Linked DNA regions of Caballeronia sp. LZ062. The main gene of each other region encodes a partner of the protein of the gene in region 2 in a complex. Links are inferred from orthologs where the notes say so. Each region holds a gene or a part of one and is shown on either strand. Other genes may lie near its edges.

Region 1 (7,467 bases), 1.4 Mb from region 2 along the record:
AATGATGTGTGACGCGCATGTCGCGCAAGTGCTCACTTACGCACCCCTTCCGGATACCAGCACCGAGAGCGCGCAGTTCCGCACTTATGGGAACGAATATTACCGTTTTTCCTGCGAATCAGCTCCGTTATCGGTGAAAATCACCGATTTCTCCGCCTCACCTTCAGTTGAAAAAGATGCCGCGACAGTTCGTCCGACCGAACGCCAAGGACTCTCTATTCCTATTTGGTATCGCAGATATATCGTTGCTCGCATTGTGAAATTTTGAGAATTTAATGCGTAATAGTCCAATGAGTTTGCTGGAAAGATGATGATGCGGGACTCTGTATCAAAATCTGCGCTTGCGTTGGCGGCGTTGGCGGCTGACATTCCGTACGATATTAGTAGCGCGACCCGACCGAGCGTCTGTCCTAATTACAAGGATGATGCCGTGCGGCTGTTTCGGGTTCACCGTCATATGGAAAATGGGCCGACGCGAGCCGTGTCTAAGCATCTGTCACTATCAGCGACTTTGCGGATTCTGCGATTTGAGGACTATGGCGCGAAAAGCATTGTGTCTCACACAGCTAACTCGCTCTATAGGCGCAGACTACTAACAAAACAAACCCATAAGTTTCTCAACTTATGGGTTTGTTTTTCTCAGGTTATGCGTCTATCTACATCTCCCCTCAAACATCAATATTCCCCGCCCGCAACGCATTGCTCTCGATAAACGCCCGACGCGGCTCGACATCATCGCCCATGAGCGTCGTGAAGATGCCATCCGCCGCGATCGCGTCTTCGATCTGCACGCGCAGCAAACGCCGCACGTTCGGGTCCATCGTCGTTTCCCAAAGCTGCTCGGGGTTCATCTCGCCGAGGCCCTTATAACGTTGCTTCGACACGTTGCGTTCGGCGTCAGCGATCAGCCATTTCATCGCGCTCTTGAAGTCCGACACGGCCATCGACCGCTCGCCGCGCTTGATCAACGCGCCTTCGCCGATCAATCCCTTGAACGTATCGGCCGTCGAAACCAGCTGCTTGTAGTCAGCGGTCAGTTGCAGGTCTTCGTCGAACACGGAAACCTTCACGTTGCCGTGATGACGCCGCTTGATATGCAGCGAGCGCACTTCGCGAACCGGGTCATACGCCGGCTCGACCGTGACCTCGGGCTTCAGCGGATCGGCGCGCAGCCGCGCTTCCAGCGCCTTCGCCGATGCAGCCGCCGCTTCTTCCGTCGACAGATCGATCACGACGCCGTCCATCACGGCTTCGAGCGCCGCCGCGTCGTAAATGCGGCTGATGCGATCCACCACCGCCTGCGCCAGCAGATACGCACGCGCGAGTTCGCCGAGCGCATCGCCCGAAATCGGGTCCGCGCCTTCGCTCGGAATCAGTTCCGAACCTTGCAGCGCGAGCTTCAGCATGTGCTGGTTCAGCTCGTGCGCGTCCTTCATATACCGTTCGTCCTTGCCCGCCTTGATCTTGTAGAGCGGCGGCTGCGCGATGTAGATATACCCGCGCTCGACGATCTCCGGCATCTGCCGGTAGAAGAACGTCAGCAAGAGCGTGCGGATGTGCGCGCCGTCCACGTCCGCATCCGTCATGATGATGATGCGGTGATAACGCAGCTTGTCGAGGTTGTAATCGTCCTTGCCGATGCCGCAGCCAAGCGCCGTCACGAGCGTCACGATCTGCTCCGACGAGATCAGCTTGTCGAAGCGCGCCTTCTCCACGTTCAGCACCTTGCCGCGCAGCGGAAGAATCGCCTGGAACTTGCGGTCGCGGCCCTGCTTGGCTGATCCGCCCGCCGAGTCGCCCTCGACGATATAGATTTCCGACTTCGCCGGGTCCTTCTCCTGGCAATCCGCGAGCTTGCCCGGCAGCCCGATGCCGTCGAGCACGCCCTTGCGGCGCGTCATCTCGCGCGCCTTGCGGGCCGCGTCGCGCGCACGCGCCGCATCGACGATCTTGCTCGTGATGATCTTCGCGTCGCTCGGCGTTTCTTGCAGATAATCTTCGAGCGCCTTCGCGACGATTTCCTCGACCGGCGCGCGCACTTCCGACGACACCAGCTTGTCCTTCGTCTGCGAGCTGAACTTCGGCTCCGGCACCTTCACCGAGAGCACGCACGACAAGCCTTCGCGCATGTCGTCGCCGGTGGTTTCCACCTTCGCCTTCTTGGCGATGTCGTTGTCCGTGATGTACTTGTTGATGACGCGCGTCATCGCCGCGCGCAGGCCGGTCAGGTGCGTGCCGCCGTCGCGCTGCGGAATGTTGTTCGTGAAGCAGAGCACGCTTTCATTGAAGCTGTCGTTCCACTGCATGGCCACTTCCACGGTCACGTTCTCGCGCTCGCCGGTCGCGTGGAACACGGTCGGATGCAGCACCTGCTTCTGCTTGTTGATGTACTCGACAAAGCCTTTCACACCGCCCGCGAACGCGAAGTCGTCTTCCTTGCCGGTGCGCAGGTCCGTCAGGCGGATACGCACGCCGTTGTTCAGGAAGGACAGTTCGCGCATGCGCTTGGCGAGAATGTCGTAGTGGAATTCGACATTGCCGAAGATCGTCGCATCGGCGAGGAAGTGGACTTCTGTGCCGCGCTTTTCGGTGTCGCCGACGACGGGCATCGGCGAGTACTGCACGCCGTCTTCCTCGACGATCTCGCGGTTCTGCACCACGCCGCGCGCGAATTCCATGAAGTGCTTCTTGCCGTCGCGGCGCACGGTGAGGCGCAGCCATTCGGACAGCGCGTTCACGCACGAGACGCCCACGCCGTGCAGGCCGCCCGACACCTTGTAGCTGTTCTGGTCGAACTTGCCGCCCGCGTGCAGCTCCGTCATCACGATCTCGGCGGCGCTGCGCTTCGGGTCGTGCTTGTCGTCGCGCTTCAGGCCGGTCGGCACGCCGCGGCCGTTGTCCGTCACGGAGATGGAGTTGTCCGCGTGAATCGTCACGTGAATGTCGTCGCAGTAGCCGGCGAGCGCCTCGTCGATGGAGTTGTCCAGCACTTCGAAGACGAGGTGATGCAGACCGGTGCCATCCGACGTATCGCCGATATACATGCCCGGACGCTTGCGCACGGCCTCCAGACCTTCGAGGATCTGAATGGAGGATGCGCCGTAGCTGTTGTCGGGTTGCGAATGTGTGTTTTCAGTCATGGATTTCTTCCGGTTCTGCGTCACTGCTTCGACACTGCTTCGATAACTGCTCGTAAATGCTCGAACTTTTCAAAACACCTTAAAAACGCCAAAGGGGCGCGTCGCCCCTTGGAGTGTCTTCGGTGTCGTACGCGTCAGATGCGCATCGGCATCACCACGTATTTGAATTCCTCGTTCTCCGGAACGGTGATCAGCGCGCTGGAATTCGCGTCGCCGAGCGCCACCTGGAGCGTGTCGACCTTCAGATTCGCGAGCACGTCGAGCAGATACGTGACGTTGAATCCGATATCGACGGTATCGCCCTGATACGCGATTTCGAGTTCTTCCTGCGCTTCTTCCTGGTCCGCGTTCGTGGACATGATCTTGAGCTGGCCCGGTTCGACGAGGCAGCGCACGCCCTTGAACTTGTCGGACGTGAGAATGGCCGCGCGCTGGAGGGAACGCTGCAACTCTTCGCGGCCGATCTCGAACGTGTTCTTGTGCGACTTCGGAATCACGCGCTGGAAGTCGGGGAACTTGCCTTCGACGAGCTTGGACACCAGTTCCACCTGACCGAACGTGAACTTCACCTGCGTCGCGGCGATGTCGATCTTCAGCGTGTCGTCGATGTCTTCAAGCAGGCGCTGCAATTCGAGAATGGTCTTGCGCGGGATGATGACTTCCTGACGCGGAAACGCGCCTTCGATCTTCATGGAAGAGAACGCGAGGCGGTGCCCGTCGGTGGCGACCGCCATCAGCTGATCGCCGTCCACTACCAGCAGCATGCCGTTCAGGTAGTAGCGGATGTCCTGCTGGGCCATTGCGAAATACACCATGCCGAGCAACTGGCGGAACGTCTTTTGCGGAACCGAAAGGCTCGCGCCGAAGTCAGTAGCCTGGTTGACCGTGGGGAACTCGTCGGCGGCGAGCGTCTGCAGATTGAAGCGGCTCTTGCCGGAGCGCACGGTGAGGCGCTTGTCGGAAAGGTCGAGCGCGACTTCGCCAACGGGCATGGCGCGCAGAATGTCGAGCAGCTTGCGCGCGGCGACGGTAGTGGCGACCTGATCGCCGCCGACGCCGAAGTCGGCGCGCGTGGTGATCTGGAGTTCGAGGTCCGTCGAAAGGAACGACACGTCCGCGCCGTTCTTGGTGATGAGCAGATTGGCGAGGATAGGCAACGTATGGCGGCGTTCTACGATACCGCTCACGGTTTGCAGCGGCCTTAGAAGATTATCTCGTTCGGTCTTGACCAGTTGCATAGAGTTCCTTCATTGATGTGACGGCCTGTCCGGGCGGTTCGCCACCGTAGCGCCACCGTTCGCCCGCCGGACAACCTCGTAACACGCGTTGCCGGCCCCCCGCCGGTCACTCGCGAAAGCTTGCGCTTCAGAACCGTCCAGGCCAGCGGACGGCAAACCTGTATTGTGCCTGAAAACAGCACGGCTCCCGAAAAATTGGGGGCGTTTTCGCCAATAAACAGGCCCGCACGCGCAACAATCGACGCTTGCCGCTGTGCGCCGGCCGGCGACTCTCGTCAGCCCTTGAGCGTCTGTTCCAGCACGTGGAGTTCGTGGTTGAGCTGTGCGTCGTTGCCGCGCTCGGCGGCAATCTTGCGCACCGCGTGCAGCACGGTCGTGTGGTCGCGGCCGCCGAACAGTTCGCCGATTTCGGGCAGGCTTTTCTGCGTCAGCTCCTTCGCCAGATACATGGCGATCTGACGCGGACGCGCGATGTTGGCCGGCCGCTTCTTCGAATACATGTCGGCGACCTTGATGTTGTAGAAATCCGCGACCGTCTTCTGAATGTTCTCGACCGAGATTTGCCGGTTCTGCACCGTCAGCAGGTCTTTAAGCGCTTCTTTAGTCAGCTCGATGGTGATGTCGCGGCCATGGAACTTGGAGTACGCGAGGATCTTGCGCAGCGCGCCTTCCAGCTCGCGCACGTTCGAGCGCAAATGCTTCGCGACGAAGAACGCCACGTCTTCCGACAGACTCACGCCTTCCGAAATCGCCTTGCGCATCAGAATGGCAACGCGCATTTCCAGTTCGGGCGGCTCGATGGCGACCGTCAAACCCGAGTCGAAGCGCGAGATCAGGCGATCGTCGATGCCGGAGATTTCCTTCGGATACGTGTCGCTCGTGATGATGACCTGCGCCTTGTTCGCGACGAGCGCCTCGAACGCGTAGAAGAATTCTTCCTGCGTGCGCGATTTGCCGGAGAAGAACTGGATATCGTCGATCAGCAGCAGATCGAGCGAGTGGTAGTAACGCTTGAAGTCGTCGAACGCCTTGCGCTGATACGCCTTCACCACGTCCGACACGTACTGCTCCGCGTGAATGTAGCGGATGCGCGCGCCGGCTTTGTCGATCAGCAGTTGATTGCCGATGGCGTGAATCAGGTGCGTCTTGCCGAGGCCCACGCCGCCATATAGAAAGAGCGGGTTGTACGAGATGCCCGGATTGTCCGCGACCTGAATCGCAGCCGCGCGGGCGAGCTGATTCGCCTTGCCGGTCACGAAGTTGTCGAACGTGAGCACGGGGTTGAGTTTCGAGCGTTCGTAGGCGGAATCGTTCTCACCGCCCGCCGATGGCGCGCCGCCCGGCCGCCACGTGCGCCGGCCCGCGGCCGCTTCGTTGGCATCGAGACTCGGGAGGTCGAGATCGACGTGATCTTCCTGCGTGGCCTGCGCCTGCTGCGCCGCTTCGGCGGCGAGCGCGTTGACGTGCGCGGTCGCGTTTGCGTGTGCGACGACCGAAGGCGCGGCCGGGGCGGCGGACGGCGCGGGCGGACGCGGCGGCGTGACGCTCACGCGCGGCGCGGCGCTCGGCGCGCCGACCGCGCTGCGGGCGGTCGCTTTCGGATCGAGAACGAATTGCACGTCGATGGGCGCGCTGAAGAACTCGCGCGCCACATCGGCGATGCGTCCGGAAAACTGGCTCTTCACCCAGTCGAGCTTGAAGCGGTTCGGCGCGGCGATGCGCAGCGTGCTCGCGTCGGCATCGAAGTCGACCGGGGTCAGCGGCTTGATCCACGTGACGTACTGCTGAGGCGTGAGCTCGCGCTCCAGCAGTGCGGAACAGTGTTCCCAGAAATCGTTCATCGAGTGCGGTCGTTATGGTTGCTGCGCGCGACCTGCGGCCATGCTTGCCGAACGCGTCCAATTACCTCCGATGCGTCGGCAAGTCCCGGCACAGCCAAGCAGGTATGCTCCGGAGGCTTACGCCGCAAGGGTTTGCGGGCGAACGGCGGGCCGAAGCAGCGGGCGGATATTTGGGAGTAAGGCGAGATTCTAACGCCAAACCCTCGCGGCGCGCGAGTTATCCACAGGGTCAAATCACCGCGCCGAACAGGGGCGAAAGAAGCGCGTTGCAGCGTCGCGGGACGCTAAACTATTGACGGTCAATAGGAAAACGGTTTAAATAGCGGGTTCCGCGAAAACAGAATTCCTGAACCTCCGGCCATCGTGCTTGCAGTGACCACACTGGAGCCAAGCCCGCGCGGTCATTCAACTCAAGTGAGAGCACCATGAAACGTACTTACCAACCTTCCGTGACGCGCCGCAAGCGCACCCATGGCTTCCGCGTTCGCATGAAGACCGCCGGCGGCCGCAAGGTCATCAACGCTCGCCGCGCGAAGGGCCGCAAGCGCCTGGCCATCTAAGACGCCAGTGCTGCTCGCAGCCGCGTCGCGTTCGGAGACGGGCGCATCGGAAGGTGGCGAGCCGCTTGCCGAGCGCCGCACAGAAGTCTTGAAACAGGACATCGTCGAGTTGCCGGCGTCGGCCGCGTTCCCCAAGGCCGCAAGGCTGCTGAAAACGGATGAGTTCTCATCCGTTTTTCGTTTGCGCCCCTGGCGGCGTTCGCCACACTTCGTTCTGTACGGCAAACCGACGGCCAACGAAGCGCGGCTCGGGCTCGTCATCGGCAAGAAGCAGGCGCCGCGCGCCGTCACGCGCAACCTGATCAAGCGGCTCGCGCGCGAGGCGTTCCGGCTGCGTCGCGAGCAACTGCGCGGGTTCGACATTCTCGTGCGGCTGCACGCGAAGATCGACCGCAAGGCAATGCCGAGCGCCAGTTCGCCGCCGCTCGGCGCGCTGTGCCGCGGCGAACTGGAAGTACTCTTCGACCGTGCCGTGCGGGAAGCCGCGCGCCGCGCGGCCGAACCCGTGGCGGCGCCGCCTTCCGCGCCCGCCGTCGACGATTCACCCGGCCCTGCCGGGTTATGAAGCGCGGGCCGCGTCGGTTTGTCTCTCACGGCAGATCAAACGTGCAGCGCGAAGCTTATGCAAACGGCACTCATCGCGTTGTTGCGCTTCTACAAGGTTGCGATCAGCCCCCTGCTCGGCAAC
Region 2 (7,358 bases):
CCTTGCAGGGAAACGCCTTGCCGAGCCCGAGCGACACCATCGTGGTGGCGTTGAAATTCGCCTTGTCGGGATTGTCCGCGATGTACTTGCGCACCGCGTCCGTCAGTTGTTGCGGCTTCACGTCGGCCGGCAGACAGAAGTACTGGCCGACCTGCGGCCCGGTCGTGCCGCCGATGGCTTCTATCGTGTTATAGACGCCGTCGGCCGCGCCTTCAATATAGGCGGCGCACGCGGTACGCGAGTTCGGATCGGTTTTGATACAGAGCTTGTTGAGATCGTTGCCGGTGAATGCGAACGCGCACACGGGCGTCGCAAGAGCACAGGCGATGGCGATTTCCCGCAGCATGGTCTTCCTTTTGTGTTGAGCGGCGGCGTATTGGAGCGAGGCGGCCGCGCCTGACCGCGCTCGCCCGGTTTCAGGCGTGGCGGTGCTATTTTGACCCATTTGCGCCGCTTTGAGCAGCGCCGCCTTGCATCGCGTCGAGGCGCGCCTGCAAGCCCTCGGCGACGTCTTTCTCGTTGTACTTCCGCGCGAAATCCACGGCGGTCATGCCGATCTGATTTTTCACCCGCAAATCCGCGCCCTGGTCGAGCAGCAGCTTGCACGTCGACAGATGACCGCCGCGCGCGGCCATCATGAGCGGCGTCGTGCCGTTCGGCGAACCGGCGTCGATATAGGCGGAGTGGTCGAGCAGAATCTTCACGATGTCGTCATGACCGTTGGTCGCCGCGTAGTGCAGTGGCGTCCAGCCCTTCTTGTTCACTTCGGCGTCTTTCGCGATCAGCAGATTCACGAACGTGGCGTCGCCGTTGAGCGCCGCGAGCATCATGGCGTTTTCGCCGGCGGAATCCAGCTTTTCGAGGTCCGTGTTCTGATTGTCGGCGAGTAGCTGGCCGACCTTGTCGGACTTCTCGCGCGCGGCGATCACGAGGAGCGGCGCGCCAGTGTTATCGACCGTGTTCGGGTCTGCGCCCTGCGCGAGCTGCTTCTTGACTTCGGACACGTCGTCGAACTTGACAGCCTTGATGAGCGAGTCCACGGAAGCGGCCCAGACCGGCTGCGCGAACGCGCATGCCGCGACGAGCGCGCCGGCGAAAAGTCCGCGCACGGCCGCGCGCCTGCCCGCCCGCAAAGCGGCCGGTTGCGTGTTTGCAGTCATCGCGGACTGAGTGGAAAGCATCGGGGAATTGTTCATAGTGGACCTTCGAATTGCCATGAAACGATGAATCGCGCCGCTTGCCCGGCAGTGCTCAGGCAGCCGCGCGCGCGATCTTGAAAAGCCGGAAGAAATTCTCGGTCGTGGCCTGCGCGACCGTCTCGTCCGTCTCTTCGCGCAATTGCGCGATGAAACGTCCGACATAACTCACGTACGCAGGTTCATTCGGCTTGCCGCGATACGGCACCGGCGCGAGATACGGCGAGTCGGTTTCGATCAGCAGACGGTCGAGCGGAACGCGCCGCGCCACGTCCTGCACGTCCGTCGCCTTCTTGAACGTGACGATGCCGGAGAGCGAGATGAAGAAGTTTTGCGCAAGCGCCGCTTCGGCTACGTTCCACGGCTCGGTGAAGCAGTGCATCACGCCGCCCGGCACGCTCGCGCGCTCCTCTTCCATGATGCGCAGCGTGTCTTCCGACGACGACCGCGTATGGATGATGAGCGGCTTGCCCGTCGCGTGCGCGGCGCGGATATGCGTGCGAAACCGCTCGCGCTGCCATTCCATGTTGGCGATGCTGCGGCCTTCGAGCCGATAGTAGTCGAGTCCCGTCTCGCCAATCGCGCAGACTTTCGGATGCGCCGCCAGTTCGACAAGTTCCGCGACGCTCGGCTCTTTTGCGTCCTCGTGGTCCGGATGCACGCCGACCGACGCGTACACGTTCTCGCATCGCTCGGCGATATCGAGCACCGAGGGCAGCGTCTCCAGATCCACCGACACGCATAGCGCGTGTGTGACGGCGTGCGCGCGCATCTTGTCGAGCACGTCCGGCAGACGATCGGCCAGGCCTTCGAAATTGATGTGACAGTGCGAATCGACGAACATCCCGTGCTCCTTGCTACTGGTTCTGACTCAGGCCGTTTTTTCGTTGCGGTGCGCCTTCCAGCCGCAAGCCGAGAATGACGAGATCGCGCTCCACGCCGTCCAGCACCGCGACGCGCGGCAGCGTGCCCCATGCTTCGAAGCCGAAGCTCGCGAAAAGCCTCATGCTCGGCTCGTTGTGGCCGAAGACGAAGCCAAGGACAGTGTCGACCTTCAGCGACGGCGCTTTATCGAGTGCCTCGCGCAGCAGCTGCTTGCCGAGACCCTTGCCACGCGCGCGCTCGTCCAGATAAATGCTGACTTCGACCGTGCGCGCATACGCCGGACGGCCGTAGAAATCCGAAAAACTCAGCCACGCAATCACCGAGCCGCCCTCTTCCACCACCCACAGCGGGCGCGCGTCCGGGCCGTGCGAACGGAACCACGCGAGACGGCTTTCGACGCTGACCGGATCGAGGTCCGCAGTGACTTGCCGCGAGGCGATCGTCGAATTGTAGATGGCGACGATGGCGGGCAGATCGTCGAGGGTGGCGTCGCGATACGTGAGACTCATGGGTGGTAGCGTTTCGGAATCGAACAAAGGATCAGGCGGTGAAGATCCCGCGATACGCGAGAAACAGTTCTTCGAAAACGAGCCGCGCGTTCAGCGGATGGTTCTCCACCGCGCGCTGGCGCGTGACGGCCTTGATGCAACGGGCGAGCGCGGCGGGATCGGCGCTTTGCGCGCAGCGCGCGAGCGCCTTGGCCGCGCCGGGGAAATAGCGCGGCCGGCCGGCGGTGCGCTGTGCGAGCACGTCGTAGAGCCAGCGTTGCAGCCAGCCGAGAACCATCGGCACCGGCAGCTTCTGCAGGTTTTCGCCGCACGCGAACGCGTCGCAGTTCGGGCCTGCGGCAAGCTGTGCAAGCGTGAAATCGCGCAGCGCGCGGTTTTCATCGTGCGCGAGAGCAAGCGCCGTGAGCGGCGCGCCGCCCGCTTCGGCAAGCAGGCTGGCGGCATCGTCCACGCCTTGCGACGCGAGCCAGGCACGCGCCGCATCGGCGTCGGGCAGGCTCATCGGCCATTGGCGGCAGCGGCTGATGATGGTCGGCAAGAGCCGGTCTATTCTCGCCGACACGAGCAGAAACACGACGCCCGACGGCGGCTCTTCGAGCGTCTTCAAAAGCGCGTTCGACGCCGCGACATTGAGCGCCTCGGCGGGATACAGCAGCACGACGCGCAAGCCCCCGCGATGCGAGCCGACGCCGCAGAAGTCCAGCAGCGCGCGCACCTGCTCGATCTTGATCTCCTTGCTGGGCGCGCGCGATTTCTTGCCTTCGCCATCGTCGGCTTTTTCAGCCGATGCGTCGTCCGCCGCGGCCGATCCTGGCAGCGCGGCGAGCGCGGCGAGCGCCTCGGGCAGCACGGCGCGGAAATCAGGGTGATTGCCTTGCGAGAACCACAGGCACGCGCGGCACGTGCCGCACGGTTCGCCGTTGCCGGCGGGCGTCTCGCACAACAGACCCTGCGCGAGATGCTGCGCGAACTGCAACTTGCCGATGCCCGCCTCTCCGTGCAGCAGGAGCGCGTGCGGCCAGTGCGCGCGCAGTTGCTGCAGGCGTTGCCAGTCGTCGGTTTGCCAGGGGTAGATCATCGCTCGAGTGTCGTGAGAATCAGAGGCCCGCGATCACGTCTTTCAGACGCTCGCGGATCGCGCCGATGGGCTGGGTGGAATCGACGATGACGAAGCGCTCCGGCGATTCCGCCGCGCGGCGCAGATATTCGGCACGCGTGCGCTCGAAGAACGCGTCCGACTCGCTTTCGAACTTGTCCGGCGCGCGCGCGGCCGAGCGGCGGTCGCTCGCGGTCTCGGTCGGCACGTCGAAGAGCACAGTGAGATCCGGATGAAAACCGCCCTGCACCCACCGCTCCAGCGCCTCCAGCTTGTCGCGCGGCAGACCGCGCCCGCCGCCCTGATAGGCGAACGTCGCATCCGAGAAGCGGTCGGACAGCACCCAGTCGCCGCGCGCGAGCGCCGGTTCGATCACCTGCGCGAGATGCTCGCGGCGCGCCGCGAACATCAGAAGCGCCTCGGTTTCCAGGTCCATCGGCTGATTCAGCAGCATGCCGCGCAGCGTTTCGCCGAGCGCGGTGCCGCCGGGTTCCCGCGTCATCACGACATGGCGGCCGCTACCCGCGATCTTCTCTTCCAGTTGCTGGCGGAACCAGTCGAGATGCGTGGTCTTGCCCGCGCCGTCGATGCCTTCGAACGTGATGAATGTGCCGCGCGCCATCATTGACCCCGGATGTACTTGTCGACGGCCTTGTTGTGGTCGCCCAGATTGTCGGAAAAGATGCTGCTGCCGTCGCCGCGCGCCACGAAATACAGCGCGCTGCTCGGCGCGGGGTTCAGCGTGGCGCTGAGCGCGGCCACGCCCGGCAGCGCGATCGGCGTCGGCGGCAGGCCCATGCGCGTGTAGGTATTGTACGGAGTGTCCGTCTGCAGGTCCTTTTTCTTCAGATGGCCTTCATACGTCGCGCCGAGCCCGTAGATCACGCTCGGGTCCGTCTGGAGCGGCATGCCGATGCGCAGCCGGTTCGCGAACACGGCGGCCACGAGCGGCCGGTCGGAGGCCCGCCCCGTCTCCTTCTCGACGATCGACGCCATGATCAGCGCCTCGTAAGGCGTCTTGTACGGCAGATTCGGCGCGCGCGTCGCCCACGCTTCCGCCAGGCGCTTTTGCATCGTGCGGTACGCCCGCTTGTAGACGGCGAGGTCGCTCGTGCCCTTGTCGAAGAGATAGGTGTCGGGGAAAAAGAGTCCTTCGGCCGACGGCTTGTCCGCTTCCGTCGCGCCGATGGCTTTCAGCAAGTCGATATCGCTCATGCCGGCCGTGTCGTGCGTGAGCGCCGGGTTGCCGTCCAGTTCGCTGCGCATTTTCTGCAGCGTCCACCCTTCGATGACCGTCGCCACGTATTCGTTCACGTCGCCGCGCGCGATTTTTTGCAGCACCTCGTATGGCGTGATGCCGCTTTTGAACGCGTAATTGCCGGATTTGAGCTGCGCCGACAGGCCGAGCACGCGCGTCATCAGCACGAAGAGCTCGGGCTCGACAGGCACGCCGCCGCGATTCAACTGGGCGCTCACGCTGCGCAGGCTGCTATGAGGCTTGATGGTGACATCGAGTTCGGCGGGGGAAAGCGGCATCGGCCGATTGGCCCAGTAGTAGACGCCGCCCGCGACGGCCGCTGCGAGTATCGCGGCGAGCAGCGCGGCCACGACGCATTTCTTCAGGAAAGACACGACGAATAGAGGCAGTAGTGAAGTAATGACGGAGACGAGCGCGCGACCGGATCAGCGTGCGGCTCTCCCTTTTAGCAGCCGTTCGGCCGATTTCGACCCGTATTGTATAGATGTGGCCATGCTTCGGTCATAGCAGAGCCGGGCGCGGGCCTCGAACGACCGGGCGAATGCGGCACGGCACTTGCGACCCATTCAATAAGCAGGCGATGAGCGTCTGCCCTTCATTTGTGGAGAACGAACAAGGAGGAAGAGATCATGAGCAAGGCAATGAGCACATTGATCGCGGCGGTCGCCGCACTGACGCTGTCCGGCGGCGCGTTCGCGCAGGCGGGCGGTGGCTCGACCGGCAGCACCGCCAGTCCGGCCAATCAGGTCAACGGCGCGACAAGCGGCGGCTACGGCTCGCCGGGCGCGACCAACTCCGGCAGCGGCACGTCCGGCGGCGCGCCGAACTCGGGCCTGCCGAGTGCCACGAACGGTACGGCGACCAGCACCCCGCCCCCGAGCAACAACACGCTCGCCACGCCGAGCGTTAGGTCGCCGGCTGCGCAATAAGCAACAGTAGCTGGCATCGAGCGCGTTGCCGGAGCGGACTCGCCCGGCGACGCGCAGCCGCGACGCCGGCGTTCGGCTGCGTCGTCGATTGCGCTGGGGTCATCGAGAGGCCACCGCATCCGGCACAACCTCGGCGGGTTCTGCTGCGCACCGGTTCAGTGGCTCGCGCCGTTGATCGTCACGAATCGAGCGCACTGCCGACGCGCTTTTTCGTCAAGATTCTCGTCAAGTTCTCGCCAAGCGCCGAGCCTTACGGCTGCGCTCACCGTAGAAGACTGCACCGGGCGAATCATCCTTCCCTGCCGCGCGCCCTTCGACCCGCAAAAACACGCCCCGCCCAAGACCCATATAATGACCTGCCCACCTGCGCTGGGCCGGATGTACCGGCCGCGTCCCTAGCATCGACACATCGTCCTTATGAATTCCGAGACCAGTACCCTTCCCGCCGCCGATTTCGAAGCCCTCCGGACCGCGGGCGTCCACATGCCGCTCACGCAGTTCGGCGTGATCGACGTGAAAGGCGAAGACGCAGTCGCCTTTCTGCATAACCAGCTCACGAACGACGTCCAGCATCTCGATGCCTCCACCGCGCGCCTCGCGGGCTATTGCTCCGCGAAGGGCCGGCTGCTCGGCTCGTTCCTGATGTGGCGTACAGCCGACGCCGTGCGTCTCTTGATCTCGCAGGACATTCAGGCGCCCGTGCAAAAGCGCCTGTCGATGTTCGTGCTGCGCGCGAAGGCGAAGCTCTCCGACGCGACGCCCGAAGTCGCCGCTGTCGGCTTCGCGGGCGATGTGCGCGCGGCGCTCTCGGGCATCTTCGACGCGCTGCCGGACGGCGTCCACGTGAAGGTGGAAGGCCCGCACGGCGCGCTGATCCGCGTGCCGGATGCCGCAAGCCGGCCGCGCTTTCTGTGGGTCGGTCCGAAGGCCGACATCGAGGCGCACCTGCCGACGCTCGACGAGAAGCTCAGGCGCGCGCCCGCCGAGCTCTGGGACTGGCTCGACATTCACGCGGGCGAGCCGCGCATCACGCAACCGACTGTCGAGCAATTCGTCCCGCAGATGGTCAATTTCGACGTGCTCGGCGGCGTCAACTTCAAGAAAGGCTGTTATCCAGGGCAGGAAGTGGTGGCGCGCAGCCAGTATCGCGGCACCATCAAGCGGCGCACGGCGCTCGCGCACGGCGAAACGGCCACGCCCGGCGCGGCGCTCTTTCATTCCGACGATCCCGGCCAGCCGTGCGGCATGGTCGTCAACGCGGCGCCGGCCGAAGGCGGCGGTGTCGATTGTCTGGTGGAAATCAAGCTCGCGGCGCTCGATAACGGCTCCGTGCACGTCGGTTCCGTCGACGGTGCGCGCCTCGACTTTCTGCCGCTGCCCTACGCGTTTCCTGCGGACGTCTGAGCGCCCATGTGCCTGATCGTATTCGACTGGCAACCCGGCGCGCGTTCCGACGACGGCCGCGCGCTGCTGACGCTTGCCGCC
Region 3 (7,456 bases), 950 kb from region 2 along the record:
GTTTGTCGTCGCACAGCGTCGCGGCGGCCATCGCGATTCTTGCGGATGCGCGGCGCATCGAGTTTTACGGCGCAGGCGGCTCGGGCATCGCCGCGCTCGACATGCAGCACAAGTTCTTCCGGCTCGGCGTGCCGTCCGTCGCATATGCCGACCCGCACACATACACGACGTCCGCGGCGCTGCTCGGACCGGGCGACGTGGTCGTCGCGATATCGAACACCGGACGCACGAAAGATATCCTCGACGCCTGCAAGTCGGCGCTGAATGGCGGGGCGAAGGTCATCGCGATCACGCACGGCAATTCGCCGCTCGCGAGACTGGCAAGCGTCGGCCTTTTCGCGAACGTCGATGAAGACACGGACATTTTTTCGCCGATGACATCGCGCGTCTCGCATCTCGCGATCGGCGACATTCTGGCGGTGGGATTGGCGCTGGCGCGCGGGCCGGATCTGGCGGAAAAGCTGGCCGAAGCGAAGGACGTGCTGGAGCGGCGCAGAGTGGGAACGTGAGCCGAGGTCCGGCCCACGAAGCCGGTCTCAGAAGGGCTTGATGACGACGAGCAGCGTCGCGCCGAGCAGCCCGAGCACCGGCAGCTCGTTATACATGCGGTACCACTTGTCCGAGCGCGTGTTCTCACCGCGTTCGAACGTGCGCAGCAAAACGCCGCAATACGCGTGATACACGATCAGCAACGCGACGATGCCGAGCTTCGCGTGCAGCCAGCCCTGGCCACGCCCGATGCCGACATCGAGCCACAACCACAGCCCGCACGCGAGCGCTGGCACCGCGATGAACGTCATGAAGCGGAAGAGCTTGCGCGCCATGAGCAAGAGACGCGCGGTGGCTGCAGGGTCCTTTTCCATCGCCAGATTCACGTAGATGCGCGGCAGATAGAACAGCCCCGCGAACCACGAGGCGACCAGCACGATATGCAGCGACTTGATCCAGAGCATTATTCGTCTTTGATTCGTTCTTATTGACGCACTTCACCGTGACCGAGCACGACGTACTTGAGCGAGGTCAGCCCTTCCAGCCCGACGGGTCCGCGCGCGTGGAGTTTGTCGTTCGAAATGCCGATTTCCGCGCCCAAGCCGAACTCGAAACCATCGGCAAAGCGCGTCGATGCGTTGACCATCACGCTTGCCGAGTCGACTTCGCGCAGGAAACGCATGGCGCGATCATGGTCTTCGGTGACGATGGCGTCCGTATGATGCGAGCCGTAAGTGTTGATATGGTCGATGGCTTCGTCCAGTCCTTCGACGACCTTCACAGCGAGAACCGGCGCGAGGTACTCGGTGCTCCAGTCTTCGTCGGTGGCATCCACGAGCGCGCCGATTTGCGCGGCTTCGAGCACCTTGCGCGCCGCCGCGTCCACACGCAGTTCGACGTCTTTCGCCTGGAAGGCACGCGCGAGCATGGGCAGCGCGGCGTCAGCGAGTTGACGCGCGACGAGCAGCGTTTCCATCGTGTTGCAGGTGCCGTAACGATGCGTCTTCGCGTTGTCGCAGATCGCCGCCGCTTTCGCGAGATCGGCGCGGTCATCCACGTACACGTGGCAGATACCGTCGAGATGCTTGATCATCGGCACGCGCGATTCTTCCATCAGCCGCGCGATCAGGCTCTTACCGCCGCGCGGGACGATCACGTCGACGAACTCGGTCATGGTGATGAGCTTGCCGACCGCCGCGCGGTCCGCCGTCTCCACGACCTGCACCGCGTCCTGCGGCAGTCCGGCTGCTTGCAATCCCTCGCCGATCAGCTTCGCCAGCGCGGTGTTGCATTCGAGCGCCTCGGAACCGCCGCGCAGAATTGTCGCGTTGCCTGACTTGAGGCAGAGCGCGGCGGCGTCGATGGTCACATTCGGCCGCGACTCGTAGATGATGCCGATCACGCCGAGCGGCACGCGCATCTGCCCGACCTGGATGCCCGTCGGACGAAACTTGAGCCCGCTGATCTCACCGATCGGATCGGCCAGCGCAGCGACTTGCCGCAAACCTTCGACCATCGTGCCGAGCGCCTTGTCCGAAAGCGTCAGACGGTCGATAAACGCCGCGTCGTGACCCTTCTCGCGGGCTCTCTCCAGATCGCGCGCGTTCGCGGCCTTGAGCGCGTCGCGCTCCCGTTCGATCGCGTTCGCCACCGCGACGAGCGCCGCGTTTTTCGCCGCCGTCGACGCCCGCGCCATCGCGCGTGACGCCACGCGCGCGCGGCGGCCGAGGTCGGTCATGTACTGGTCGATGTTCATCTGGATCATTCCGTATGCCGGTTGCGAAAGGGCGGCATCAGTAAGCTGAGGGGCGCACGCGGCTCTGTGGATACCGGGACGCGCGAAGAGTCATTCTAAGCCGTGGCGCGTGTCAGCGACGCGGTCGCGGCGGCGGCGATGCGCCCTGCGCCACGGCCATCGCCAGCTCGAACATGCCCGCCCACGGATCGGGCGGCGGCTCGCTGCCGCGCGCGCCGGCGCTGCCGGAACGACCCGAGAGCCCTTTGACCTGCCGATCCAGCCGCGCCGCGAGCGCGAGCGCGCGTTCGAGCACGTCTTCGGTCACACGGGAAAGCGCCGGGCCGATCAACCGCTCGCGCGGTCCCCACACGCGGTTCTCGCGCAGCAGCGTGGCGAGCGGCTTGCCCGACGTCACGCCGCGCTTGATGCGCAACAGCGTGCGCACTTCGTCCACGAGCGCCCACAGCACGAGCACGGCCGCTTCGCCTTCGCCTTTGAGGCCGTCCAGCATGCGGGAAAGACGGCCGACGTCTCCCGTCAGCATCGCCTCGTTCAGCTTGAAGACGTCATAGCGGGCGACGTTCAGCACTGCATCTTGAATCTGCTCGAATGTGAGCACGCCTTGCGGATAGAGCAGCCCGAGCTTCTGAATTTCCTGATGCGCGGCAAGCAGATTGCCCTCGACACGTTCCGCGATGAAGACGAGCGCGCGCCGCCCCTCTTCGCCCGGCGCGACTCGCTGCCCCTGCTGCGCGAGCCGCTGGCCGACCCACATCGGCAATTGCGCGCGGTCGACCGGATCGACCTTCAGCGCGACGCCCGCACCGGCGAGCGCCGTGAACCACGCGGACTTCTGCGTCGCGGAATCGAGGCGCGGCAGCGTGACCAGCGTGACGACGTCCGGGTTGTCGGCAACGGCGAGCGTCTTCAGCGCCTCGCCGCCCTCCTTGCCCGGCTTGCCCGTCGGAATGCGCAATTCGATCAGTTGACGGTCGCCGAAGAGCGACATCGACTGCGTCGCGCCGATGAGCGCGCTCCAGTCGAACCCGCGCTCGACCGTGAACACCGTGCGATCCGTGAAGCCGCCCGCACGTGCGGCGGCCCGGATGCGGTCGCACGCTTCCTGCGCGAGCAGATGCTCGTCGCCATACACGACGTACAGCGCCTTCAGGCCTTTGGCGAGGTGCGCTTCGAGCGCGTCGAGCTTCAGCTGCATGATGACCGGTCGCGCGGCGCGTTACAGCGGCGGCGTGGGCAGCGGGGCCCGCGGCGCGATGCCCGGCGTTTGCTCCGCCGGCGTCGGATGCAGCGAACGCACGACCGCCAGACGGCGCGTCAGCTGATCCACGGCGTCGTTGCGCATGTCGTTGAAGAGCAGCGTAGCTTCCTGCGACTTTCCGAGCGTGTACTGGTTGCTGTAGGTCATCGCACGATTCAGCGCAATGGTGCTTGGCGGAATTAGCACGACACCATCCGCACCGACGAGCGTGTAGCCCAGGTTATAGACGAGTTCGTATTCCTGGATCACGCCTTCAGAATTAAGACTGAGCGTGGTGACACCCTGTCCTTCGTTGAGAAAGAGCGTCGCGTCCGGCTTCTCCGAGGCCTTCACGATAACGGTATCGCTTCCGCCCTGCACCATGCGTTCGAGCCGCCCGACCATCTGCGGCGCGCCGCCGTTGATTGCGAGGCGTTTGAAGGCGTAGTCCTGCTGGCCGCGCAACTGGAAGCCGCACGCGGACAGTGCGACCGCGCCGCCGAGCAGCGCGAGAAACGAGCGCCGGCTCACGCTCGCCGCGCCTTTCTCAACGGCTTTCACGCGCACATCGAATTCACAGGTTTTGGCCATCAGACCACCACGTTGACGAGACGCCCCGGCACCACCACGATCTTCTTCGGCGCGCGGCCTTCCGAGAATTTTTCGAACATTTCGTGCGCGAGAGCCGCTTGCTCGATCGCTTCGCGCGATGCGTCCTTCGCCACGGTCAACGCCCCCCGCACCTTGCCGTTCACTTGCAGCACCAGTTCGATTTCCGACTGCTCGAGGGCGGCTTCGTCAACCTTCGGCCACGGCGCGTCGAGCAACGGGCCGGATTCGTCGGCATAGCCCAGTTCCGACCACAACTGGAACGTGATGTGCGGAACGACCGGATACAGCACGCGCAGCAGCACGCCGAAGGTTTCGTTCAGCACGCCTTCGCCCGCGTTCTTCGCGCTGTCGAGCGCGTTGAGCATCTTCATCGCGGCCGAGACGACCGTGTTGTATTGCAGGCGGCCGTAGTCGAAATCGGCTTGCTTCAGCACGGTGTAAATTTCGCGGCGCAGCGCGCGATCCGTATCGCCCAATTTGGATGCGTCGAGCTTGCGATGCTGGCGCAGTGCCTCTGCGTTGTCGTGCGCGAAGTGCCACACGCGGCGCAGGAAGCGGCTCGCACCTTCGACACCCGCGCCCGACCATTCGAGCGATTGCTCCGGCGGCGCCGCGAACATCACGAAAAGACGCGCGGTATCCGCGCCGTATTGGTCGATGAGCGTCTGAGGATCGACACCGTTGTTCTTCGATTTCGACATCTTTTCGACGCCGCCGAGCACGACCGGCTTCCCGTCGGCAATAAGCGTCGCGCCGGTCGGACGGCCCTTGTCGTCGTGCGACACGGTCACTTCGAGCGGGTTGTACCAGGTCTTCTTGCCGCTCGCGTCTTCGCGGTAGAACGTCTCGTTGAGCACCATGCCCTGCGTGAGCAGATTCTTGGCAGGCTCACCGAACTTCACGAGGCCCATGTCGCGCATGACCTTGGTCCAGAAGCGCGAATACAGCAGGTGAAGAATGGCGTGCTCGATACCGCCGATGTATTGGTCCATCGGCATCCAGTAATCGGTGCGTTCGTCGACCATCGTCGCGGCGTCCGGCGCGCTATAGCGCGAGAAGTACCACGACGAATCGACGAACGTGTCCATGGTGTCCGTTTCTCGCTTCGCTGCCGCACCGCACTTCGGGCACGAGCAGTTGAGAAACGCTTCGGACTTGGCGAGCGGATTGCCCGTGCCGTCCGGCACGAGGTCTTCGGGCAGCACGACCGGCAGATCCTTCTCCGGCACCGGCACGTCGCCGCAGCTCGGGCAGTGAATGATCGGGATCGGCGTGCCCCAGTAACGCTGACGCGAGATGCCCCAGTCGCGCAGACGACACGTGACCTGCTTGTCGCCCAAGTCTTTCGCCTTCAGGTCGGCGGCGATCGCATTGATCGCTTCGTCGGTGGTGAGACCGTCGTACTTGCCGCTGTTCACGAGGCGGCCGGCCGTCTTGTCGCCGTACCACTCTTCCCAGGCTTGCGTGGAGTACGTCTTGCCTTCGACGGCAATCACCGGCTTGATCGGCAAGTCGTATTTCTTCGCGAATGCGAAGTCGCGTTCGTCGTGCGCCGGCACGCCCATCACGGCGCCTTCGCCGTAGGACATCAGCACGTAATTGCCGATCCACACTTCAACCTTCTCGCCCGTCAGCGGATGCGTGACGAAAAAGCCGGTCGCCATGCCCTTCTTTTCCATCGTGGCGACGTCGGCTTCCGCGACGCCGCCGCGCTTGCATTCCTCGATGAACGCCTGCAAACCGGCGTTGTCGCGCGCAAGACGCGTGGCAAGCGGATGCTCCGCCGCGATCGCCGCGAACGTCACGCCCATGATGGTATCGGCGCGCGTGGTGAAGACGCGCAGCAGCTTCGCTTCGCCGTCAATTTCATACGGGAAGCCGAAGTTCACGCCGAAGCTCTTGCCGATCCAGTTCTGCTGCATGATCTTCACGCGCTCGGGCCAGCCGAGGCCTTCGAGATCGTCGAGCAGTTGATCCGCGTAATCGGTAATACGCAGGTAGTACATCGGGATCTCGCGCTTCTCGACGAGCGCGCCCGAGCGCCAGCCGCGCCCGTCGATCACCTGTTCGTTCGCGAGCACCGTCTGGTCCACCGGATCCCAGTTCACCGTGCCGGTCTTCTTGTAGGCGATGCCCTTTTCCAGCATCTTGAGGAACAGCCACTGGTTCCACTTGTAGTACTCGGGCGAGCACGTGGCGACTTCGCGCGACCAGTCGATGGCAAGACCCATCGACTGCATCTGCTTCTTCATGTACGCGATGTTGTCGTACGTCCACTTGGCGGGCGGCACGCCGTTGGCCATCGCGGCATTTTCGGCGGGCATGCCGAACGCGTCCCAGCCCATCGGCATGAGCGTGTTGTGGCCGTTCATGCGCAGATAACGGTACATCACGTCGTTGATCGTGTAGTTGCGCACGTGGCCCATATGCAGCTTGCCCGACGGATACGGCAGCATCGAGACGCAGTAGAACTTGGGCTTAGTCGACGTCTCGGTCGTCCGGTAGACGTCGTTCGCGCGCCAGGTGCTCTGCGCGGCGGATTCGACGTCGGCGGGTACGTATTTATCGTGCATGGTGTGATGGCTTTACGCTTGATGCTGTGGACGGGCGCGAGCTTCGTTGGGCGTTACCGCGCTGGCTGCAGTGGCGAATCCAGACGGTGCGTGGTCGAACGGCCTGCGACTCGCGGGATGAAACGGCGGAATCGGGCCTGCTCTGATTGACGCGGGACGCCTTGGACGGGCAAAGGGCGATTATACCGTCCGCTCCCCGCGTGTCCTGGATTCGTAAAGCCGCTAGCCGAGCGTTTTCTGGCCACTTGCTGGAAGTCTGCGCGGCCCACAGGCGTCCGGCAATTCAGCCGAACGGCATAGGCCGAATCCGAACGTCTTATTGCGCCTGCACCGGCTGCGTGACGAACCCGATCCGCTCGATTCCGGCCTGCTGCGCGGCGCCCATGACTTGAGCGACGATTTCGTACCGCGTGGCGCTCGACGCCCGCAAATGCAATTCCGGCTTCTCGGCCGCCTTGCCCGCCGCGGCGAAGCGCGCGCGCATTTCGTTCGCGCTGATCGGCGCGTCGTTCCAGTAGAGCTTGCCGGCGTCGTCGATGGACAGCGTGATGGTCTGAGGCGTCTCGCGCGCGGCCTGCGACGAAACCTTAGGCAAATCCAGCCGGATGGCGTGCGTGAAAAGCGGCGCCGTGATGATGAAGATCACCAGCAAGACGAGCATGACGTCGATCAGCGGCGTCATGTTGATGTCGGCCATGGGGGAGCCGTTGGGCTTTTTGTCGAGTCCGCCGAAGGCCATCGCGCGCTCCTTACTGCGTCTCGCCGCACACGAACGCGTGCAGATCG
Region 4 (7,639 bases), 180 kb from region 2 along the record:
TGCATACGGATTTCCCGCCGGGGAGAAGAGGTGCGACAGAAAGATATGGGAGAAGAGGTGAGCGGAACCGCTCTAGGACTTAATACTTCTTGAAGTCTTGTGATTCTAGCATAGCACACGCCGCACGGGCCTCGGATAGGCCGGGGACGGGGCTTTTCGGCCGATGTTGTCGTGCGACAACATCGGCTCACGCGCTTTTCATTCGTATTGCGTGAAGGCGCGCGCGAAGCGGACGCCGATGAGGCCGACGCCCGCCTGTGGTGCAGTTACAGGTTGCTGTCGAGAAACGCGGTGAGTTGCGACTTCGACAAGGCGCCGACCTTCTGCGCCGCGACCGCGCCGTTCTTGAAGAGAATCAGCGTGGGAATGCCGCGCACGCCGAACTTGACCGGCGTGGACTGGTGTTCGTCCACATTGATCTTCGCGATCTGCAGGCGATCGCCGTAATCCTTCGCGACTTCGTCGAGGATCGGGGCAATCATCTTGCACGGACCGCACCATTCGGCCCAGAAGTCGAGCAGGACAGGTTTATCCGACTTGACGACGTCTTGTTCGAAAGAAGCGTCGCTGATGTGCTTGATTGATTCGCTCATTGTCTGAATACCTCTATTGATTCGAGGCCCGCGTTTGAATGCTCGCCACGATACACCAAAACTGGAAAGGATTTCGCCGCTTAACTTGCCGCTCGAAGGTCCGCCGCCGCGCGCCGGTTCGGGCATGAGCACGCACGGTCACGGCTAAGTCACATGCCATCTTAGCCTACTTTGCTATCCGTTGCCCGTGCCCGATAGCAGCGATCTGAGGGCGAAAGTACGAAGCGCAAGTGCACCGCGAGCGTGCTTCGTTGCGAGCCTTCCGGGCGGCGCACCCTGCGTGATACAATTCGTCGTGACGGGCCTCCTCGCATGGTGGCGCGGTCAACCTGGTCAGGTCGGGAACGAAGCAGCCACAGCCGCTTTCCACCAGTGCCGAGGGTCGGGCTCGTCACCTTCCGCTTTTCTGTTTGTCTTCTTCCTCCAGCATTTCCCCCGTTATTTCCTGTTATTTTCGGTGCGGCGACAGCCTCGCTGAACGCTTGCCGCGTACCGCTCTCGCGCGTTTGCCACAAGTCGTTGCTGATACAATTTCGCGCATGACCTATCAAGTTCTCGCACGCAAATGGCGGCCGAAATCGTTCGAGTCGCTCGTCGGCCAGGAGCATGTCGTTCGTGCGCTCACGCACGCGCTCGACGGCGGCCGGCTGCATCACGCCTATCTGTTCACGGGCACGCGCGGCGTCGGCAAGACGACGCTTTCGCGAATCTTCGCGAAGGCGCTCAATTGCGAGACCGGCGTGAGTTCGAAGCCGTGCGGCGTGTGCCGTGCGTGCCGGGAAATCGACGAAGGCCGCTTTGTCGACTACGTAGAGATGGATGCGGCGAGCAATCGCGGTGTCGATGAAATGGCGGCGCTGCTGGAGCGCGCCGTGTATGCGCCCGTCGACGCGCGCTTCAAGGTCTATATGATCGACGAAGTGCACATGCTCACTAACCACGCCTTCAACGCCATGCTGAAGACGCTGGAAGAGCCGCCGCCGCATGTGAAATTCATACTCGCCACGACCGACCCGCAGAAGATTCCGGTCACGGTGCTCTCGCGCTGCCTTCAGTTCAACCTGAAGCAGATGCCGGCGGGGCATATCGTGTCGCATCTGGAGCACATTCTCGGCGAAGAGCGCATCGCGTTCGAACCGCAGGCGCTGCGGCTCTTGTCGCGCGCGGCGGACGGCAGCATGCGGGACGCGCTCTCGCTGACCGATCAGGCTATCGCCTATTCCGCCAATCAGGTGACCGAGGAAGCCGTGCGCGGCATGCTCGGCGCGCTCGATCAGAGCTACCTGATCCGGCTGATCGACGCGCTCGCCGCCGGCGATGGTGCAAGCGTGCTTGCCATCGCGGACGAAATGGCGCTGCGCAGCCTGTCGTTCTCGACCGCGCTGCAGGATCTCGCGAGCTTGCTGCATCGCATTGCGTGGGCGCAATTCGCGCCGTCGTCGGTGCTCGACGAGTGGCCCGAAGCCGAAGATATTCGCCGCTTTGCCGACATGCTATCCGCGGAGCACGTGCAACTGTTCTATCAGATCGCCACCGTGGGCCGCAGCGAACTCGGCCTGGCTCCGGACGAATACGCCGGCTTCACGATGACGCTTCTGCGCATGCTTGCGTTCGAGCCCGCGGGCGGGCCGGGCGGCGGAGGCGGTGGCCTCGCGGTGAACGCGCCGCAAGCGAGCAAGCCTCAGCGCAGCGCTGCGCTCGCCGGTTCGATGGCCGAGCGCGCGGTGGCGCCCGCGCCGGTCGCCGGGAAGGCGGCGGGGCGGGTGTCTGCGACGACGGACGAGCCGCAGACGCAGGTCCGTGAGCGAAGCGTTGCTTCGACGGCATCCGCATCGCCTGCATCAAGTGACGGCGACGAAGCATCCGCGACGAACGTCGAACGCCCGGGTGCGTCGCGCGTTTCGGCGACTCGGCCAGAAGGCGATGTCGCCGATGCGGGCAACGCATCGCCAGCCGCGTCACTCGCGTCGGCGGCTCGCTTGGACGACAACGCTGCGGAAGTGGGCAACGCATCGCCAGTCGCGTCGCTTGTGTCGGCGGCTCGCCTCGAAGACAACGCTCAGGAAACAGGCAACGCATCGCCAGTCGCGTCGCTAATCTCCGCGGATCGGCCGGAAGCGGAAGCCGAGAAGGCGCGCAATGCGCCGCCCGCCGCGCCGCTCGTTTCGGCGACGCGGTCAGAAGATAAACCGGCCGACGCAGCCAACGCGCCACCAGCCGCGCCCGCGCCGCTTTCCGCCGCCGCGCGGCAAACGGTGGACGCCGCCGCTTCGCCCGAAACCGCAGCGCCGACGCCCGCGCCTTCCCGCGCCGGAAGCGGAGCCAGCGCCGCGCTCGAAGTGCTGCGCAGTGCAGGCATGCGGCTGTCGTCGGATCGTCCGGGGCGCGGGGTATCGGCGGCGGGGCAGGCGAGCGCGCCGGCTGCTGCGCCCAAGCCCGTCGCCAAGCCCGCTGTGAAAGTCCAGGTTCCGGAGCCGCGCCGCCCGGTGGCTCAAGCGGCATCCGCGTCGGCACCGGCGTCGGCACCCGCAGCCACGCCCGAGCTTCAGGCCAAAGCCGCAGCGAAAGTCGTTCCGCCGTGGGAGGACATGCCGCCGGACGACTACGCGCCGGCATCGCCGGAAGATGCGTATTTCATGCCCGACGACGGTTACATGCCTGCGTTCGACAGCGGTCTCGACGACATGGGCTTCGGCAGCGAACCCGCGCCGAAGCCCGCGCCGAGAATCGACACCGCGCCGCTGCCGCCCGCCGTCCCGCTCGATGCGCTCGGCGTCGCGGTCGAATGGCCGGCGCTCGCCGCCGACTTGCCGCTCAAGGGCGTGGCGTATCAACTCGCGTTCAACAGCGAACTGACCGCGTGCGACGCCGGTTCCGTCACGCTCACCGTCGCGGTGCCGATGTACACGGACGCCGCCCACGTCGCGAAGCTCAAGGGCGCGCTCGCCGAAAAGCTCGGCCGCGCCGTCGAAGTCAATGTCAGCGTCGGGCCCGCGCGCCGCACCGCCGCCGCGCTGGATGCTGCCGAACGTGCGAAGAAGCAGCAGGAGGCCGAGCAGGAAATCCAGCGCGATCCGTTCGTACAGTCGCTCATCCGCGATTTCGGCGCGAGCATTGTGCAGGGTTCGGTCAGGCCGCTGGCCGCACCGGGCGGACATACGCCGGGCGCGTCCGCTTGACCGGCGCGGTACAGTAAGCCGCAAGACACGCCGCATTCGCGGCTTCGTTATTCCGAACGCACCGCTGCACGTCGCGGTGCGTTCGCCGCCATCCGCATATCCGCTTTTCAGGAAGGAGCCGCACCATGATGAAGAACCAACTCGCCGGGCTGATGAAACAAGCCCAGCAGATGCAGGAAAACATGAAGAAGATGCAGGACCAGCTCGCGCTGATCGAGGTCGAGGGCCAGTCGGGCGCCGGACTCGTGAAAGTGACGATGACCTGCAAGAACGACGTAAAGCGCGTTCAGATCGACCCGAGCCTGCTCGCGGACGACAAGGACATGCTCGAAGACCTGGTCGCCGCCGCGTTCAATGACGCCGTGCGCAAGGCCGAAGTCACCACGCAAGAGAAGATGAGCGGCATGACCGCCGGCATGCCGATGCCGCCCGGCTTCAAGCTGCCGTTCTAATCGCGCGCGCCGAAGCGAATTCGGCGCGCTTCGATGTCAACGAAGGACACATGAAACAACCTTCCGCCTTGTCGGCGCTGGTCGAGGCGCTGCGCGCGCTGCCCGGCGTCGGCCCGAAATCGGCGCAGCGCATGGCGTATCACCTGATGCAGCACGACCGCGCGGGCGCCGAAAAGCTCGGTCAGTCGCTCTTGTTCGCAACCGAGCATTTGCGCCACTGCGAGAAGTGCAACACCTTCACCGAGGCTGCGATCTGCGAAGTCTGCCTCGACGAAGAGCGCGATGCGTCTTTGCTGTGCGTCGTTGAGACACCGGCCGACCAGATCATGCTGGAGCAGACGCTCACGTATCGCGGGCTCTACTTCGTGCTGATGGGCAGGCTGAGTCCGCTCGACGGCATCGGGCCGAAGGAGATTCACTTCGAGCGCCTGATCAACCGCGCGCTGGATGGCGTCGTGCAAGAAGTCGTGCTCGCGACGAACTTCACGAACGAAGGCGAAGCTACTGCGCATTACCTCGCGCAGACGCTCAAGTCCAAAGGATTGAAGGTGACGCGGCTCGCGCGCGGCGTGCCGGTGGGCGGCGAACTCGAATATGTCGATGCGGGCACCATCGCGCGCGCGATGCTCGATCGGCGCTCCGTATAAGGAATGTCCATGACAGAAACCGAAGCTCTCGCGCTCGCCACGCATCGTCACTACAAGGGCGGGCTGTATCGCGTGATCGGCGTGGCGCGTCACTCGGAAACCGAGGAAGCGATGACGGTTTATGAACATCTCTGGCCGCACGAGCGCGGCCTGTGGGTGCGGCCGACTGCGATGTTCGACGAGACGCTCGAGGACGGCACGCCGCGTTTTGAGCCGCTGTGAAGTCCCGCGCGATCGTCCGCGTGACCCGAACATAGAACAAATGGAACGGCGCTTCATGCAAGCCGATTCCGAACGATGAGCCGAGACAAGGAGACGAGAATGACCGCAACGACCGGGCCGCTCGCCGGCGTCAAGGTGCTGGAACTGGGCACGCTCATCGCGGGACCGTTCGCGGCGCGCTTCATGGGCGAGTTCGGCGCGGACGTCATCAAGATAGAAGACCCGAACGGCGGCGATCCGCTGCGCAAGTGGCGCAAGCTGTATCCGGAGGTCGGCGGCACGTCCTTGTGGTGGGCGGTTCAGGCGCGCAACAAGAAGTCCGTGACCGTGAACTTGAAAGCCGAGCAAGGCAAGGAGATCGTCCGGCGGCTCGCGAAAGAAGCGGACATCGTCATCGAAAACTTCCGGCCCGGTCTGCTCGAGAAGCTCGGTCTCGGCTACGACACGCTGTCCGCCGAGAATCCCGGCCTCGTGATGGTGCGGCTCTCAGGTTACGGCCAGACCGGGCCGTATCGCGACCGTCCGGGCTTCGGCGCGATTGCCGAATCGATGGGCGGCCTGCGGCACATCACCGGCTATCCGGACTTGCCGCCGCCGCGCATCGGCATTTCCATCGGCGATTCGATTGCCGCGCTGCACGGCGTGATCGGCGCGCTGATGGCGCTGCATCATCGGCAAGTGAACGGCGGCAAAGGGCAGGTGGTCGATGTCGCGCTCTACGAAGCCGTCTTCAACATGATGGAGAGCGTGGTGCCCGAATACGGCGTCTATGGTCTCGTGCGCGAGCGCACGGGCGCGTCGCTGCCGGGCATCGTGCCGTCGAACACGTATCCGTGCCGCGACGGCAGCGTCGTCATCGGCGGCAATAGCGATCCCATTTTCAAGCGGCTGATGACGGCCATCGACCGCGCCGATCTCGCGAACGATCCCGCGCTCGCCTCGAACGACGGCCGCGTGCCGCGCACGCAGGAAATCGACGAAGCCATCGCCGCGTGGCTTTCGACGCGTAGCATCGACGAGGCGCTCGCCGTGCTCAATGCGGCCGACGTGCCGGCCGGGCGCATCTACAGCGTCGCTGACATGTTCACCGACCCGCAGTACATCGCGCGTCAAATGCTGCAACGCTTCCCGTGGCAGGACGGCCGCGAGATCACGCTGCCCAATGTCACGCCGAAGCTCTCGGAAACGCCCGGCGAGACGCGCTGGCTCGGCCCGCAACTCGGTGAACACACCGATGAAGTCCTTAAAACGCTCGGGTATCATCCTGACGATATCGCGCGACTGCGGGCGGCGAAGGTGATCTGAGCGATACGCGTCACCCGGCCAGCAGCGCAGACCAAAAAAACAAGTGACCGGAGCGCGTTCGACGCGACATCCGGCCGACAGGAGACAACAACGATGAAACGCAGGACGTTCATCGCGAGCGGCGCCGTGCTCGCGGGTAGCGCAGTGACGGGCATGCCGCTCGCGTTCGCGCAAGGCAAGCCTGAACAGACGAAGGTGTCGATTGCCGTCGGCGGCAAGAACCTCTTCTACTATCTGCCGCTCACCATCGCGGAGCGCCGCAACTACTTCAAGGACGAAGGGCTCGATATCGAGATCGCCGACTTCGCGGGCGGCGCGAAGGCGTTGCAGGCGGCGGTCGGCGGCAGCGCAGACGTGGTGTCCGGCGCGTTCGAGCACACGCTGCTGCTGCAAGCCAAGAACCAGTATTTCCGCGAATTCGTGCTGCAAGGGCGCGCGCCGCAGATCGTGCTCGCCGTTTCGAAGAAGGCGATGCCGAACTACAAGTCCGTCGCGGACCTGAAAGGCAAGAAGATCGGCGTGACGGCGCCGGGTTCGTCTACGTCGATCATGGCGAGCTTCGTGCTCGCGAAGGCCGGTCTCAAGGCGACGGACGTGTCCTTCATCGGCGTGGGTGCGGGAGCGGGCGCGATTGCCGCGCTGGAGTCCGGCCAGATCGACGCGATGGCGAACCTCGATCCCGTGATGACAAAGCTCGATCGCGCGGGCGAGATTCGCATCGTCTCGGACACGCGCACGCTCGCGGATACGCGCACTGTGTTCGGCGGCAACATGCCCGCGGGGTGTCTCTACGCGTCGCAGAGCTTCATCAGCAAGAATCCGAATACGACCCAGGCGCTCACCAACGCGATGGTGCGCGCGCTCAAGTGGCTGCAAACGGCGTCGGGCAAGGAATTGATCGCGACGGTGCCGGAAGGGTATCTGCTCGGCGACCGCGCGCTGTATCTGGATTCGTGGCAGCACGTGAAGGAAGCCATGTCGCCCGATGGCCTGATGCCGGAAGACGGCCCGGCGACGTCGCTGAAAACGCTTCAGGCTTTCGACGAAACCGTGAAGGGCAAGCCGATCGACCTCTCGAAGACGTGGACGAACGATTTCGTGAAGAAGGCGCTCGCCTCGGTCAAGGCGTGATCGTGGCGACGCCCGTGGAAGCCGCGCTCGCATTGCAGGACGTGACCTGCACATTCGCGTCGCGCGAGAATCGCCGCGACCGCTACACCGCCGTTCGCAATACCACTTTG

What was found.
Region 1: the proteins of P9239_RS11385 (region 2) and dnaN are in contact, whole or in part, in a cryo-EM structure (PDB 8GIZ), measured with the Escherichia coli proteins. The link is inferred for Caballeronia sp. LZ062 from one-to-one orthologs.
Region 3: the proteins of P9239_RS11385 (region 2) and holA are in contact, whole or in part, in a cryo-EM structure (PDB 8GIZ), measured with the Escherichia coli proteins. The link is inferred for Caballeronia sp. LZ062 from one-to-one orthologs.
Region 4: the proteins of P9239_RS11385 (region 2) and P9239_RS10565 are in contact, whole or in part, in a cryo-EM structure (PDB 8GIZ), measured with the Escherichia coli proteins. The link is inferred for Caballeronia sp. LZ062 from one-to-one orthologs.

What each region holds. Positions count from the first base shown.
Region 1 is NZ_JARTWB010000002.1:2,508,366-2,515,832, forward strand. What follows is about bases 2,327-5,309. They hold dnaN (DNA polymerase III subunit beta), read right to left. Parts: upstream 4,379-5,309; coding sequence 3,275-4,378; downstream 2,327-3,274. Other genes in these bases: gyrB (DNA topoisomerase (ATP-hydrolyzing) subunit B), read right to left, coding at 2,327-3,140; dnaA (chromosomal replication initiator protein DnaA), read right to left, coding at 4,654-5,309. Also shown: more of gyrB, read right to left, coding at 669-2,326; more of dnaA, read right to left, coding at 5,310-6,219; rpmH (50S ribosomal protein L34), read left to right, coding at 6,645-6,779; rnpA (ribonuclease P protein component), read left to right, coding at 6,868-7,344. UniProt on the Escherichia coli protein: Confers DNA tethering and processivity to DNA polymerases and other proteins. Acts as a clamp, forming a ring around DNA (a reaction catalyzed by the clamp-loading complex) which diffuses in an ATP-independent manner freely and bidirectionally along dsDNA.
Region 2 is NZ_JARTWB010000002.1:1,133,714-1,141,071, forward strand. Bases 1,646-4,519 are described here. They hold P9239_RS11385 (DNA polymerase III subunit delta'), read right to left. Parts: upstream 3,669-4,519; coding sequence 2,622-3,668; downstream 1,646-2,621. Other genes in these bases: P9239_RS11375 (TatD family hydrolase), read right to left, coding at 1,646-2,040; P9239_RS11380 (N-acetyltransferase family protein), read right to left, coding at 2,054-2,590; tmk (dTMP kinase), read right to left, coding at 3,688-4,308; mltG (endolytic transglycosylase MltG), read right to left, coding at 4,308-4,519. In the rest of the region: P9239_RS11365 (Rap1a/Tai family immunity protein), read right to left, coding at 1-346; P9239_RS11370 (ankyrin repeat domain-containing protein), read right to left, coding at 432-1,196; more of P9239_RS11375, read right to left, coding at 1,252-1,645; more of mltG, read right to left, coding at 4,520-5,318; P9239_RS11400 (hypothetical protein), read left to right, coding at 5,574-5,873; P9239_RS11405 (folate-binding protein), read left to right, coding at 6,291-7,277; P9239_RS11410 (NRDE family protein), read left to right, coding at 7,284-7,358. UniProt on the Escherichia coli protein: Part of the beta sliding clamp loading complex, which hydrolyzes ATP to load the beta clamp onto primed DNA to form the DNA replication pre-initiation complex.
Region 3 is NZ_JARTWB010000002.1:186,321-193,776, reverse strand. The notes cover bases 1,401-4,372. They hold holA (DNA polymerase III subunit delta), read right to left. Parts: upstream 3,444-4,372; coding sequence 2,358-3,443; downstream 1,401-2,357. Other genes in these bases: leuS (leucine--tRNA ligase), read right to left, coding at 4,076-4,372; lptE (LPS assembly lipoprotein LptE), read right to left, coding at 3,465-4,016; P9239_RS06945 (glutamate-5-semialdehyde dehydrogenase), read right to left, coding at 1,401-2,245. Also shown: P9239_RS06955 (MurR/RpiR family transcriptional regulator), read left to right, coding at 1-509; P9239_RS06950 (CopD family protein), read right to left, coding at 537-953; more of P9239_RS06945, read right to left, coding at 974-1,400; more of leuS, read right to left, coding at 4,373-6,670; P9239_RS06925 (biopolymer transporter ExbD), read right to left, coding at 6,987-7,409; P9239_RS06920 (MotA/TolQ/ExbB proton channel family protein), read right to left, coding at 7,420-7,456. UniProt on the Escherichia coli protein: Part of the beta sliding clamp loading complex, which hydrolyzes ATP to load the beta clamp onto primed DNA to form the DNA replication pre-initiation complex.
Region 4 is NZ_JARTWB010000002.1:956,381-964,019, forward strand. What follows is about bases 818-3,972. They hold P9239_RS10565 (DNA polymerase III subunit gamma/tau), read left to right. Parts: upstream 818-1,132; coding sequence 1,133-3,772; downstream 3,773-3,972. Other genes in these bases: P9239_RS10570 (YbaB/EbfC family nucleoid-associated protein), read left to right, coding at 3,898-3,972. Also shown: transcription termination factor Rho, read right to left, coding at 1-5; thioredoxin TrxA, read right to left, coding at 267-593; more of P9239_RS10570, read left to right, coding at 3,973-4,224; recombination mediator RecR, read left to right, coding at 4,275-4,871; P9239_RS10580 (DUF1653 domain-containing protein), read left to right, coding at 4,881-5,093; P9239_RS10585 (CaiB/BaiF CoA-transferase family protein), read left to right, coding at 5,193-6,398; P9239_RS10590 (ABC transporter substrate-binding protein), read left to right, coding at 6,492-7,529; P9239_RS10595 (ABC transporter ATP-binding protein), read left to right, coding at 7,532-7,639. UniProt on the Escherichia coli protein: Part of the beta sliding clamp loading complex, which hydrolyzes ATP to load the beta clamp onto primed DNA to form the DNA replication pre-initiation complex.